Linked DNA regions of Thiohalobacter thiocyanaticus. The protein of the gene in region 1 interacts with the protein of each later gene in a pairwise test. Links are inferred from orthologs where the notes say so. Each region holds a gene or a part of one and is shown on either strand. Other genes may lie near its edges.

Region 1 (8,318 bases):
GGGCGCGGCCCAGGCGCTGGCTCGTACCAATGCCGTGACGGCCAGCCATGTCTCCATCGCCGACGAGCGCGATTATGCCATCGCCTATGTGATTTTGCTGGCGGACGGGAAATAGCAGACAGGATGGGTGAAGGCGCACAGCGCCGTACTCCATCACCCGGCCGCCGGACGGCGATGGGTTGCGCTGTGCTCCACCCATCCTACGTTGGCTCCCGGTTCCCGAACTGCTCCAGTTCCTGCTGGCACTGCGCCAGTGCCGCTTCGATCGCCGGTGCATCGTCGGCCTCACAGGCTGACTGCAGGCCTTCCCCTGCCGCAGCCAGCGCCTGCAGGCCGCAATATACCGCCGAGCCCTTGAGCTTGTGCGCCTGTTCCCGCAGGTTCTGCCAGTCATGCGCATCGAAGGCGTGCTGCAGGGCCGTTTGCCACTGTCCGGCTTCACCGCGAAAACGCTCCACCAGTTCCCGTTTGACCGCGGCGACACGTTCCTCTGCGCCGGGCTCGGGCGCGGCAGGTGTGGCGCGGGTCCAGCGCCGCACACTTTCCCAGATACGGTACTCGGTGACCGGCTTGATCAGGACTTCCTGGACCAGCGCGCTGATATCCGCATCGGCTTCCAGATGGATCAGGGCGTCGGCGGTCAGAGCAATGATCGGTGTGGAACGGTTGGGGTTGTCGGGGGTCGCGCGGATCTTGCGGGCGGTATCGCCACCGGTCAGCCTGGGCATATGCACATCGAGAATGATCAGATCGTAGCTGTGCTGCCGGGCCAGTTCCAACGCCTGGATGCCATCGGCCGCCTGGTCGACCCGGATGCCGAGCGCCTGCAACTGCAGTTCGGTCAGTCGGCGATTGATTTCGTTGTCATCGGCGATCAGGACCCGGCCGCCCTCCAACCGGGGCGGCTGGGGCCGTGGCTGCTTGCGCCTGTCCGTGAGTGCACTGTGGCGGGTTTCGGGCCAGCCCATGAGTTTCCAAACTGCCAGACGCAGTGAATCGCGCCGGGCAGGTTTGGCCAGGCATTGGGCTGCACCCAGTGTCAGGGCACGCTGCAGCCGTTCCTTCTCGATGGTATTGAGCAGCAGCAGCACCGGGATGGCGTAGGGCCTGAGCAGTGCAAGCAGGCGCTCGATTTCCGCCTGGCTTTCCCGGGTCGGCGGCAGGCCCAGGGCGATGAAGTCGGGACGCGGCGTATCCGTGCTGTCCAGCAGTCGGAGCAGACCGTCGGGGTCATCGGCCTCGATGACCTGCAGGCCCCAGGATTCCAGCGGATGGCACAGGGCCAGCCGGGCCAGGGGGAACGGGTCGCAGACCAGCACGGTACCGCTGGCCGGTGGCAGCGCCGGCTCGGTGCTCGGGACCTCGCCCTGGGTACTGAGGGTGAGCCGGAACCAGAAGGTGGAGCCGTGTCCCGGCAGGCTGTTGACGCCGATACTGCCGCCCATCAGTTCCACCAGCCGCTTGGAGATGAACAGGCCCAGGCCGGTGCCGCCGTGACGTCGGGTGGGCGAACTGTCGGACTGGAAGAAGGCGGTGAACAACCGCCCCTGCTGTTCGGGTGACAGGCCCTCGCCGGTGTCGCTGACCTGGACCCGGATGCCGGCCTGTTCGCTGTCGGCGGTCAGCGGTTCATCCAGCATGACCCGCACCACCACGCTGCCCTGACGGGTGAACTTGATGGCGTTGCCGATGAGGTTGAGCAGCACCTGGCGGATGCGGGTGGAATCCCCGTACAGATGCAGCGGCACGTCGGCATAGACCAGCAATACGCATTCCAGTCCCTTGGCGTGGGCCAGCGGGGCCATCAGGTCCATGGAATCCTCCAGCGCCTCGCGCAGATCGAAGGGACTGTGCTCGATCTGCAGATTGCCGGATTCGATCTTGGAGAAATCCAGAATGTCGTTGACGATCACCAGCAGGTTGGTGGCCGACTTGCGTACCGTGGTGACGTACTCGCGCTGCTCGGCCGACAGCGGCGTGTGCAGCAGCAGGTCGATGAAGCCCAGCATGCCGTTGAGCGGGGTGCGGATCTCGTGGCTCATGTTGGCGAGAAACTCGGACTTGTCGCGCACGGCCTGCAGCGCTGCCTGCCGTGCCTGTTCCAGTTCCACATTCTGCCGCTCCAGCCGCTGCAGCGTAGTGCGCAGTTCGTGGGTGGCGGACTGAATCTGACGTTCCAGGTCCTTCTGGGTGTCTTCCAGCGTCCCGGCCATGGCGTTGATGCCTTCCTGCAGCGATCTCAGTTCCCCGGTACCGACGGTGCGTGCACGCACGGAGAGGTTGCCGCGGCCGAGTTCCTGGACGGTGGCGGTAAGATGGGTGATGGGGTGGGAAATGGCGCGACTCAGATGCGCGGCCAGCAGGCTGGCCGCGCCCAGGATCAGCAGGGTGAAGATCAGGCCGTTGATCAGGATTTCGCTTTCCGCGCTGAGTACGGACTGCATGGACAGATCGATGAATATCCGACCCATGGGCGCCACGGCCTCGGTCCGGGTGCCGGCCTCGGGGTAGTCATGTATCGGGATATTCGGCGGTTCAATGGCATGCTCGAGACTGATCAGTTTGTCCCGGGGCAGTTGTTCACTGCCGGGTTCCCGTTGTTCGAACAGGATTTCGCCATGGCGGTCCCTGACCGCGACGTGTACCACCTTGGGGTCGGACAGCGCCCGCCGGGCCAGCTGCTCGAGGACCTCGTGATTGCCGGTATAGATACTGTATTCGGCCCCGGAGGAGAGATAACGGGCGATGGCGTTGCCGCTCTCGATGAGGGTGTGCCGGGCCTGGGTGATCCGGCTGTCGATGAAGTAGTACCCCAGTATCAGGGCCAGCAGCGCGGCTGGAATGATCGCATTGATCAGGATGCGGGACTGGATGCTGTGCAGTGTCATCGGGTTCCCGCCTCCATGTCGCGAAGCTGATCGTGCAGCCGCGCCTCCGGCGGCAGAACCAGGCTCAGTGTCTGGGCCACCCTGTAATTGAGCGTGACGGTGAACCGGGAAGGGTGTGCGGGTGCGGGCAGGCCGGTTTCCGCGCCGGCCAGAAACGCGCTGGCAATGTCGGCACTCGCACGCGCCATGTCCTCGGGCGTACTGTGCACGGCAGCGATGGCGCCGGCCTTGACGAAGGAGTCTGAAAATCCGATCACGGCGATGCCCTTGCGATAGGTGGTAAGAAGTATGCCGTGAATGGTATGGCGGTTGTAGACTGTCGGGTCGGGCAGGGCCAGCAGCATCTGGTGGCGGTCCATGCCCTGCTGGATGCGGCTGGCCGGGTTCTGGTTCGGCGCCAGTTGCAGCAGGGTCAGGTCGATCCCGCGCCTGGCGGCGGTCGCCCGCAGGGCTTCGCCAGCGCTGTGGGGGTGCGATACGAGTACAACCAGTTCGCCGTCGGGTGGCAGCAGCAGTCGGGCCAGATTCAACTGCCGCGCCAGAGGCTGGTCCAGGAACAGGGCACTGTGACGCGGTGCGCGCGCCTGGTCGCTGAGGCGTCGATAGGCGGCCTCGGTGATGAAGCTGCACAGGACCGGGCGCTGTGCCTGGGCGAGTCCCAGTTCACAGGCCCGGGCACCGGCGGCGATGATCAGCGTCGCCTTGTCTGGCGCCGGCGGGGAGCGGGTGCCGGACGCTGGCAGCCGGTATTCATCCAGTTCAACGGGCGCCAGCGCCCGGGCCAGGACGTCGCGGAAGCGGGTATGATGTGATTCCAACAGGCTGCTCAACAGCATGACTCTGTCCGCGGTTGCGGATGCGTCCTGGCACAGCGATACGGCCAGCAGCAGGATGGGCAGGATCAGGCGCATGTTGTGGCTGTTATGGTCGCCCTAGTTCAGAGACAGACCGACCTCGAAATAGACGCGGGTATCGAAGGTGTTTTCCTGACGAAAATCGATGTATTCGTCCAGCAGGTTCTGCCAGGTAAGCGCCACATGAGCGCGCTGACCGTTGATACGGAAGCCCTTTTTGATTCGGGTATCGAGCCGGTCGTAGCCGGGGACGCGGTCGCCGTCGCCCAGCCACTTCATCGCCCTGACCCGGTAGTATAGCAGGCTCAGGTCCCAGTCCCCGGACAGCCGGTGCATGGCAAAGATGCTGCTGGTGTGGGTCGGGATGTCCTCGCCGAGATCCTCGTACTCCACTCCGGGGCCGTTGATCAGGTTCAGCGCCTGGCCCTTGCCCCGGGTGTAGTTGTGATTGATGCCCACCAGGGTGCGGTAGGCCGGCCGCCAGGTGATGGAGACTTCCGCGCCGTTGATGCTCATGCGGCCGCTGTTGGTGAACAGGTTGGCCGAGGGGCTGGGCAGGGGTTCAGGGAAGGCCTTGTCCTTGACCGCGGTGATGCGGTCGTCGATATCCTTGTGGAACAGCTTGAGGTCGACCGTGGTGTGCAGTTCGGGAAACTGTCCCAGGTAGCCGATCTCATAGGCGTGCAGACGCTCCGGATCGACGCGGGTGTTGCCCAGCATGATCTGATCGATCAGGGTGCCGTCGCTCAGGCGCACGGCCAGATCGGCATGCGTCTCCAGGATGCTGGGGTGGCGCAGGGCGCGCGACAGGCTCAGGTGCATCCCGTGGCGGGGGCGGAACTGGTAGTTGACCGCCAGTCGCGGCGAGAACAGGGTGCCGGCGAACTCGGTATGTTCCAGGGTGAAGCCGAGGTTGGCGACCAGGTCGTCGCGCAACCGCCATTCCAGGTTTCCGAACAGGCGCTGCAGCGAGGATTCGATCCGGTGATCGCGGTTGAACAGCACCCGTCCCTTGACCCGGTCCTCGCGCAACCCCACTCCCCAGGTGCTGCGCAGCCGTGCGTGCAGCCGCAGGCTGCGCTGCAGCTCGATCCCGAAACGCTGCTCCAGGACCGAGAAATCCACCGCAATGGGATCGTCGCGGCCGAACAGGGCAATGACCTGGGCCGGCGGCACACCGAACAGGCTGGACAGCGGCGTGACTGTGATCTCGTTGTGATCCATGTAATTGTGATAGGCCAGCAGGGTCCAGCTGTCGTCGGGCGATTCGCTGCGGTGCCAGCGCAGCTGCTGGTAGTGACTGGTGAGTTCGCGGGTGCGGTCGGGGTCGTGGTGAACGCTCATGCCTTCCCCGCGCGGCCCCCGGGCATAGCCGAACTGGAGTTCCCAGGCATCGTTGTTGGCGGCGACGTGGTCGGCGCGAAAATTCACCATGCTGGTGCGCATGCTGTCGTGACGCTGCAGGCGCGCGCCCGAGTCCTGATCGACGAATTCCTGAAAGCCGTCGTCGAGCCGGCGGGCCAGGCTCAGGCGATAGTCCAGTGCGTCCCGGCTGTGGCTGTAGCGGGCAAAGCCGCGGCGAAAGCCCTTGTTTCCGGTCTGGGCCTTCGCACTGAACCGCGGTGTCTGGCTGGCATGCAGGGTGGTGATGTTGATGGCGCCGAGGTAGGAGTTGGAACCGAGGGCGGCGGCATTGGGACCGCGCACCACCTCGATGCGTTCGATGTCCTCGATGGCCACCGGCAGATCGGTCCAGCGCACGCCGCCGATCGACGGACTGTAGACCGGACGGCCGTCGATGCGTACCTGCATGCGTCGGGCGTGCTGGTCGGACAGGCCGTGATAGGTGGCGGTGATGGTGTGGCCGGAGGCGCGCGCGACCTGGAAGCCGGGGACCAGACGCAGCAGATCGGGAATGTCCACTGCGCCGCTGGCTTCGATCATGGCCCGATCGATGACGGTCATGGCCACCGGCGCTTCGTACTGGGGGTGGGCCAGACGGGTGGCCGACAGCACCACAGGAAAACCGGACTGGTAGTATTCGTCGGCGGTCTCGGCCGTGGCAACGGAGGGGATGGCGCAGGCTGAGGCGTGCAGCAAAACGCCGCGCAAAAAGGCCTTGTACATCTTCTGACTCCCGTGTTGTTCTTATCTGGATCCGGCCTGTCCACGTTATGTTGCAGTTATTTGTGTCAGGGGTCAAAATCCGTCATGCGACTGTCCACATCGAAACCGGATTGCACATGGACTACCCCACGCTCGAGGCCTTTGTCGGCAACACGCCACTGGTGCGGTTGCAGCGCCTGGTCGGTGAATCCACCAATACCGTCCTGGTCAAACTCGAAGGCAACAACCCCGCCGGTTCGGTCAAGGACCGTCCCGCGCTGGCCATGATCCGCCACGCCGAACAGCGCGGCGACATCCGTCCGGGCGATACCCTGATCGAGGCCACCAGCGGCAACACCGGCATTGCGCTGGCCATGACCGCCGCCATCAAGGGCTATCGCCTGGTTCTGATCATGCCCGAGAACATGAGCCTGGAACGCCGCGCCGTAATGAAGGCCTACGGCGCCGAGATCGTGCTGGTCAGCCGCGACGAGGGCATGGAAGGCGCGCGCGATCTGGCGCAGCAGATGCAGGCCGAGGGCCGCGGTCGGGTGCTGGACCAGTTCGCCAACCCGGACAACCCTGACGCCCATTACGAAAGCACCGGTCCCGAGATCTGGCGCGACACCGGCGGGGAGATCACGCACTTCGTCAGTGCCATGGGCACGACCGGCACCATCATGGGTACCGGGCGCTATCTCAAGGAGCAGAGTCCGGGGGTGGAGATCGTCGGGGTGCAGCCGACCGAGGGTTCCTCCATCCCGGGAATCCGCCGCTGGCCACCGGAGTATCTGCCGCGCATCTATGATCCGGCACGGGTCGATCGCATCATCGATATCGAGCAGGCGAGCGCGGAGGAGACCACCCGGGCCCTGGCCGCGCGCGAGGGCATCTTCTGCGGCATCTCCTCGGGCGGTGCGGTGGCGGCGGCGCTGGAACTGTCGCGCCAGGTCGAAAACGCCGTGATCGTGAGCATCATCTGCGACCGCGGCGACCGCTATCTCTCCACCGGAGTCTTCCCCGCCTGACGGTGCGCCCGCTCCTGCGCCAGCGCCGTTGGTATTTCCTTGTATTGCTGCTGATGCCCCTGTGCGTCGTTGCCATCGAGCAGCTGCAACTGCATCTGCCCGGGTTGGAAGGCCGGGGCCTGGTAATCACCGGTCTGAGCACGGAAATCGAATTCCTGCCTTCCGGCCGCCTGGCCGGCCGGATCGAGATCGAACGGCTGGAACACATTCCCAGCGGGGAGCGCCTGCAGGGGCTGCGGCTGCAGTGTGACGAGCTGGCGCTGGAGGAGGCGGTGCGGCTGCGTTGCGGCAAAGGCCGCTTTGCCCTTGCCGACTGGCGTGGCCAGCCTCTGCAGGGACCCTTCACGCTCGATCATGCGCCGGACCGGGACAGCCTCACCCTGAAGCTGGGACCGGTCGCCTATGCCGGCGGGCGGGTGCGGCTCGAATTGGAGTACACGGCCGGGCGCTGGCGGGCCCGGGTGGAGGGCCAGCACCTGGCGGCGCAGACGCTGGCCGCACTCGCTGCCCCCTGGCTGCCGGAAGGCTACCGCTTCGGCGCAGGCCGGCTGGATCTGCAGGCCGAGGCCGCAGGCGCGGCCGCGTTGCTGCAGCGTCTCGTTCTGGATCTGCAGGTCGGCCAGGTTGCCTTCTCCAATGCCAGCGGGCTGGCGGCGGGTGAGGCCCTTGCCGGCGAGTTGTCCCTGAGCGCACAGCGCACGGGCAACGACTATGAAGGCAGCTTCGATCTCGCCCTGGATCAGGGCGGCCTGTATCTGGATCCCGTCTACACCGACTTCGCCGTGCAGCCGCTGCAGGCATCGGGACAGTATCACCTGATCCCTGACGCGGGCCGGGTGCGGGTGTCCGGGGTCGAACTGCTGCAGCCCGACCTGCTGGTCGCGACGCTGGAAGCCGAGTTGAGCCCGGCTGCCGACGCCCTGCTGCAGCAGGCGCGGGTCGATATCCAGCGGCTCGAACTGGCCGGGTTCTTCCCGACCTATGCCGCTCCCTGGCTGGCCGGCACCGCCTTCTCGGATCTCGCTGCCCGCGGTCGGATCAGCGGCAGCCTGAGTCTGCGCGATGACCGGCTGGAGAGCGTCGACGTCGTGCTCAATGCAGTGGCGCTGGAGGATCCCGCCCAGCGCCTGAGCCTGGAAGGCCTGGCCGGCAACCTGGCCTGGGGCCGGGACGACAGGCCGCGCACCCTGCGCATCGGCTGGGAGGGCGGCAGCCTGTATCGACTCGAACTGGGGGCGGCCGGGTTCCGGCTGCAGAGCCAGGGCAGCCAGTACCGGCTGCTGGAACCGGCCGAGGTGGAGGTGCTGGACGGCCGGCTGCTGATCGAGGAATGGGAACTCTCCGATCCGGGAAGCGGAGCCATGCGCTGGCAGATCGATGCCATTCTCACGCCGGTGTCGATGCAGCGGCTCACCACCGCCCTGGAGTGGCCGCCGATGCAG
Region 2 (5,663 bases), 970 kb from region 1 along the record:
TGGCGGCCGTACCCTATACCCCCGTCACCGGGCGGCGGCTGCTGATCGATCCGACGCTGTCCGATCCCGAACCGGTGCGCCGCGGGCTGATCGAAGCCGCCGGGGTACTGGCCCGCGAGCAGGGCCTGTCGTCGCTGCACTGGCTGTTTCCCGATGCGAGCGACACCGACAGCCTGGAGGATGCCGGTTTTCTGCTGCGAATGGGCTGCCAGTACCACTGGACCCAGCCGGGCTACCGCGACTTCGACGATTTTCTCGACAGCTTCAGCGCCCACAAGCGCAAGAAACTCAAGCGCGAACGGCGGCGGGTCATCGAGGCGGGCATCGAGCACCGCATCGTCCATGGCCATGAGGCCGATGAGAGCGACTGGCGGACCCTGCATCGCTTCTATCAATCCACTTTCGATAAAAAGTGGGGCACGGCCACCCTGAATCTGCCCTTCTTCCGCGAACTCGGCGCCGCCATGGGCGAGCAGGTGGTGCTGATCTTTGCCGGCATCGACGGTCGGCCGGTGGCCGGGGCCCTGTGCTTTCGCAGCCAGGGCGCGTTGTACGGCCGGCACTGGGGCTGCGAGGCCGACTACCATAGCCTTCACTTCGAGACCTGCTACTATCAGGGCATCGACTACTGCATCCGGGAGGGCCTGAGCCTGTTCGAACCCGGTGCCCAGGGCGAACACAAGGTCAGCCGGGGATTTCTGCCCACGCCGACCTGGTCGGCGCACTGGATCGCCCAGCCCCGGCTGCGGGAGGCGATCGCGGATTTCCTGTCACGGGAGCAGCGGGCCATGCGCGACTACATCCACACCCTCAACGCGGAACACCTGCCCTACAAGGCCGACCGGCTGCCGCCGGCCGCCCGTCACGTGCGTCGCATCGACTGAAACTGCGATGACCCGGCGTCAATCCGCCCCCTACTGGCTCAACCCGGCCAACCCGCGCGCCCCCTTTCCCCCGGTGGAACTGGCGCTGCGCGAGCCGGACGGACTGCTGGCCGTGGGCGGCGGCCTGGAACCCGAGCGCCTGCTCAACGCCTACCGCCATGGCATCTTCCCCTGGTACAGCGAGGGACAACCCATCCTCTGGTGGTCGCCGGACCCGCGCACGGTCCTGTTTCCGGAACAGCTCAAGGTTTCGCGCAGCCTGGCCAAGACCTTGCGGCAGCGGCGTTTCGAGGTCAGTCTGGACACGGATTTCGCGGGCGTGATCCGCGGCTGTGCCGAGCCGCGCCGGGACGAGCCCGGCACCTGGATCACCACCGAGATCCGCCAGGCCTACGAGCGTCTGCACGGGATGGGTCTGGCCCACTCGGTAGAGACCTGGCAGGACGGCCAGCTGGTCGGTGGGCTGTACGGCGTGGCCCTGGGCCGGGTCTTTTTCGGCGAGTCCATGTTCAGCCGCACCAGCGACGCCTCCAAGGTTGCCTTCGTGCATCTGGTGCGCCAACTCGCGGCCTGGGACTTTGCCCTGATCGACTGTCAGGTCCATACCCGCCACCTTGCCAGCCTTGGCGCGGTCGATATCCCCCGGCGCGACTTCATCCAGCGGCTCGAGGCGGCCCTGCAGTACCCGCACCGGCGCGGACCCTGGCGGTTTGACAGCCCTGAGGGGGTTGCCTAACCTGCAGGCAGGGTCACCATGACCGCATTGCAGCACAGCCCCGCATGAACCGTCCCACCGACATCCAACTCTATGTCACCCCGCCGCAGCAATGCAGCTATCTGCCGGATCGGGAGGCGGTCAGTATCTTCGTCGAGCCGGGGACCGCGGACAATCCCATCTACAGCCACCTCATCCGACACGGCTTCCGCCGCAGCGGCGAGCACATCTACCGACCGGCCTGTCCCGGCTGCCAGGCCTGTATCTCGGTGCGCATCCCGGTGGCCCGCTTCACGCCCTCACGGCGCGACCGGCGCTGCCGCAAACGCAATCAGGATCTGGTAGGGCACTGGCTGAAGGGGCACTATGCCCCGGAATATTTCGAGCTCTATCAGCGTTACCTGGCTGCCCGCCATCCCGGCGGCGGAATGGATAAAACCTCCCCGACCCAGTTTCGCCAGTTTCTGCTCAGCCGCTGGAGCCAGACCCTGTTTCTCGAACTGCGGCTGGATGAGCAGCTGATGGCCGTAGCCTGCACCGATCTGGTCGATGACGGTCTGTCGGCGGTCTATACCTTCTTCGAACCCGGCGCCGAGTCCCGCGGTCTGGGCAACTACGCCATCTTGCAGCAGATCGATCTGGCCAGACGCCTGCATCTGGACTGGGTGTATCTGGGCTACTGGATTGAAAATTCTCCCAAAATGGCTTACAAACGCCGCTTCCGCCCACTTCAGGGCTACCAGGGCGACCGCTGGCGGGAGTTACCTGACGAGCCTTGAGAGCGCCACGGAATACACGGAAAACACGGACAAAAACCATTCAGCATTGCCGATCGCACCGCGCCACGGCAATGGGAATACGGCTTTTACAATTATTTCGTCCGTGCTTTCCGTGTTTTCCGTGGCTATTTGTGTTTTACGTGGCACGCTGAGCCGCTATAATGCGCCATTCGCCAAGTCACTGAATTGAAGGTTTATGGCCAAAGAAGACCACATTGAAATGGAAGGCCGGGTGCTGGAGACCCTGCCCAACACCATGTTCCGCGTCGAACTCGAGAACGGCCACGTCGTCACTGCCCACATCTCGGGCAAGATGCGCAAGCACTACATCCGTATCCTGACCGGCGACAAGGTCACGGTGCAGCTGACCCCCTACGATCTGAGCAAGGGCCGCATCGTCTACCGTTCCCGCTGATCCCGCCCTCTCCTGCATCAATCCGAGTTTGCCCCAGCCCATAAAAAAAACCGCCCAACCGGGACGGTCGGGCGGTGATGTTGTGCGGCCGGCGGGGATCAGGCTTCCTCTTCCTCCGGAATCTCGATCTCGAGTTCGCCGTCCCTGAGGTGTACATGCACCTCGCCGCCCTTGACCAGGCGACCGAACAGCAGCTCCTCGGCCAGCGGCTTCTTGATGTACTCCTGCACCACCCGCGCCATCGGGCGGGCGCCCATCTTCGGATCGTAGCCCTTCTCGGCCAGCCACAGCCGCGCCTCGTCATCAACGTGCAGGGACACGCCCTTGTCCTGCAGCTGCGCTTCCAGTTCGAAGATGAACTTGTTGACCACCTGCGCGACCATGGTGGGATCCAGTGACTTGAACTGGATGATCCCGTCCAGACGATTGCGGAACTCCGGAGTGAACAGGCGCTTTATCGCCTCCATGCCGTCGGTGGTGTGATCCTGCCGGGTAAAGCCGATCGAACGCCGGTCCATATCCTGCGCCCCCGCATTGGTGGTCATAACGATGATCACGTTGCGGAAATCCACCTTGCGGCCGTTGTTGTCGGTGAGCGTGCCGTGGTCCATCACCTGCAGCAGCAGATTGAACACTTCCGGATGGGCCTTTTCGATCTCGTCGAGCAGCACCACCGAATGTGGGTGTTTGAGTACCTCATCGGTCAGCAGACCGCCCTGGTCGAAACCGACATAGCCCGGCGGCGCGCCGATCAGCCGCGAGACCGTGTGGCGTTCCATGTATTCGGACATATCGAAACGAATCAGTTCGATCCCCAGGTGCAGCGCCAGCTGTCGGGTAACCTCGGTCTTGCCCACTCCGGTAGGACCGGCAAACAGATAGGAACCGACCGGCTTGCGCTCGTCACGCAGACCGGAACGCGCCATCTTGATCGAGGCCGCGAGTGATTCCACAGCCTCGTCCTGGCCGAAGATGACCAGTTTGAGATCGCGCGCCAGGTTGCGGAGCTTGTCCTTGTCAGTGGTGGACACACTCTTCGGCGGAATCCGTGCGATCTTCGAGACGATCATTTCGATATCGTTCACGCCGATGGTCTTCTTGCGCCTGGACGGCGGCTGCAGGCGCTGATTGGCGCCGGCCTCGTCGATGATATCGATGGCCTTGTCCGGCAGGTGGCGGTCGGTGATGTAGCGGTCGGACAACTCGGCAGCCGCATGCAGCGCCTTGGAGGAGTACTTCACCTCGTGGTGCTGCTCGAACACCGGCTTCAGGCCCTTGAGTATCTGCACCGTCTCGTTGACCGTGGGCTCGCGTACGTCGATCTTCTGGAACCTGCGGGCCAGGGCGCGGTCCTTCTCGAAGATACCGCGGTATTCCTGGTAGGTGGTCGAGCCGATGCACTTGAGCTCGCCGTTGGCCAGCATCGGCTTGATCAGGTTGGAGGCATCCATCACCCCGCCGGAGGCGGCACCCGCCCCGATGATGGTGTGGATCTCGTCGATGAACAGCACCGCACCCGGTTCCTTGCGCAACTGGGCCAGTACCGCCTTGAGGCGCTTTTCGAAATCACCGCGATACTTGGTGCCGGCCACCAGCGCCCCCAGATCCAGCGCGTAGATAACACTGTCCTTGAGCACCTCGGGCACCTGGCCATCGACGATCATGCGCGCCAGACCTTCGGCCAGAGCGGTCTTGCCCACGCCGGCCTCGCCCACGTAGAGCGGGTTGTTCTTGCGCCGTCGGCACAGGATCTGCACGGTGCGCTCGATCTCTTCGGCGCGACCGATGAGCGGATCGATCTTGCCCTGGCGGGCAAGTTCGTTGAGATTGGTGGCAAAGGTCTCCAGCGGGTTGCTCTTGCCGCCCGCCTCGCCGGCTGCCTCGGCCTCCTCGCCGGCCTGGCCGCCCAGTTCCTCCTGGTCGCCGACCTTGGAGATGCCATGAGAGATGTAGTTGACCACGTCCAGCCGGGTGACGTCCTGCTTGTTGAGGAAGTAGACCGCCTGGGATTCCTGCTCGCTGAAAATGGCCACCAGCACATTGGCGCCGGTGACTTCCTTGTTGCCCGAGGACTGCACGTGGAACACCGCACGTTGCAGCACCCGCTGAAACCCGAGGGTGGGCTGGGTCTCGCGGTTGTCGTGCTCGGGCAGCCGCGGGGTGGTCTCCTCGATGAAGGCTTCCAGTTCCTGCTTGAGCTTCCCGGTATCGGCGGCGCAGGCGCGCAGGACCTCGGCGGCGGCGGGGTTGTCCAGCAAGGCGAGCAGCAGGTGCTCGACCGTCATGAATTCATGCCGTTTTTCCCGGGCCTCCTTGAAGGCCAGGTTGAGGGTGAATTCCAGTTCCTTGCTCAGCATAGAATCGTACCTCTGTAACCGCCTCAGGCCTCCTCCAGAGTACACAGGAGCGGGTGTTGATGTTGCCGCGAAAAATCGTTGACCTGGTATACCTTGGTCTCGGCAATTTCATGGGTGTAGACCCCGCAGATGCCCTTTCCACGCGTATGCACGTGCAGCATGATCTGGGTGGCCTTCTCGCGCGACATGGAAAAGAAGGTTTCCAGTACTTCGACCACGAACTCCATGGGAGTGTAATCGTCGTTCAGCAGTACGACCTTGTACAGCGGCGGCTTCTTTAGCTTGGGCTTGTCCTCCTGGACAGCGAGCCCGTCATCCTGGTTCGGTTGCTTGGGTTCCTGGCTCATGGCAGTGATCTTACGCGAAATCATTCCGTCCTGTCGCGGCGCTACAGTCATCAATATATAGGGATCGTGAGGCGGATTTAAACCCTTTGATAAGTGATTGAATTCACTTTTCGCCCGGCGTCGGCCAAGGGGGGGTTCACCGTTGCCTGGACCGCCCGGGAATACT

What was found.
Region 2: the proteins of CFK21_RS05265 (region 1) and clpA interact in binary tests that used the Escherichia coli proteins (3 or more experiments, as listed by UniProt). The link is inferred for Thiohalobacter thiocyanaticus from one-to-one orthologs.

What each region holds. Positions count from the first base shown.
Region 1 is NZ_AP018052.1:1,115,025-1,123,342, forward strand. The notes cover bases 1-3,288. They hold CFK21_RS05265 (ATP-binding protein), read right to left. Parts: upstream 2,889-3,288; coding sequence 201-2,888; downstream 1-200. Other genes in these bases: acpS (holo-ACP synthase), read left to right, coding at 1-115; CFK21_RS05270 (ABC transporter substrate-binding protein), read right to left, coding at 2,885-3,288. Also shown: more of CFK21_RS05270, read right to left, coding at 3,289-3,799; CFK21_RS05275 (TonB-dependent receptor plug domain-containing protein), read right to left, coding at 3,821-5,869; cysteine synthase CysM, read left to right, coding at 5,986-6,876; CFK21_RS05285 (hypothetical protein), read left to right, coding at 6,930-8,318. UniProt on the Escherichia coli protein: Member of the two-component regulatory system UvrY/BarA involved in the regulation of carbon metabolism via the CsrA/CsrB regulatory system. Phosphorylates UvrY, probably via a four-step phosphorelay.
Region 2 is NZ_AP018052.1:2,077,712-2,083,374, forward strand. Bases 2,522-5,529 are described here. They hold clpA (ATP-dependent Clp protease ATP-binding subunit ClpA), read right to left. Parts: upstream 5,151-5,529; coding sequence 2,892-5,150; downstream 2,522-2,891. Other genes in these bases: infA (translation initiation factor IF-1), read left to right, coding at 2,575-2,793; clpS (ATP-dependent Clp protease adapter ClpS), read right to left, coding at 5,174-5,497. In the rest of the region: CFK21_RS09650 (GNAT family N-acetyltransferase), read left to right, coding at 1-884; aat (leucyl/phenylalanyl-tRNA--protein transferase), read left to right, coding at 892-1,620; CFK21_RS09660 (arginyltransferase), read left to right, coding at 1,665-2,378. UniProt on the Escherichia coli protein: ATP-dependent specificity component of the ClpAP protease. It directs the protease to specific substrates. It has unfoldase activity. The primary function of the ClpA-ClpP complex appears to be the degradation of unfolded or abnormal proteins.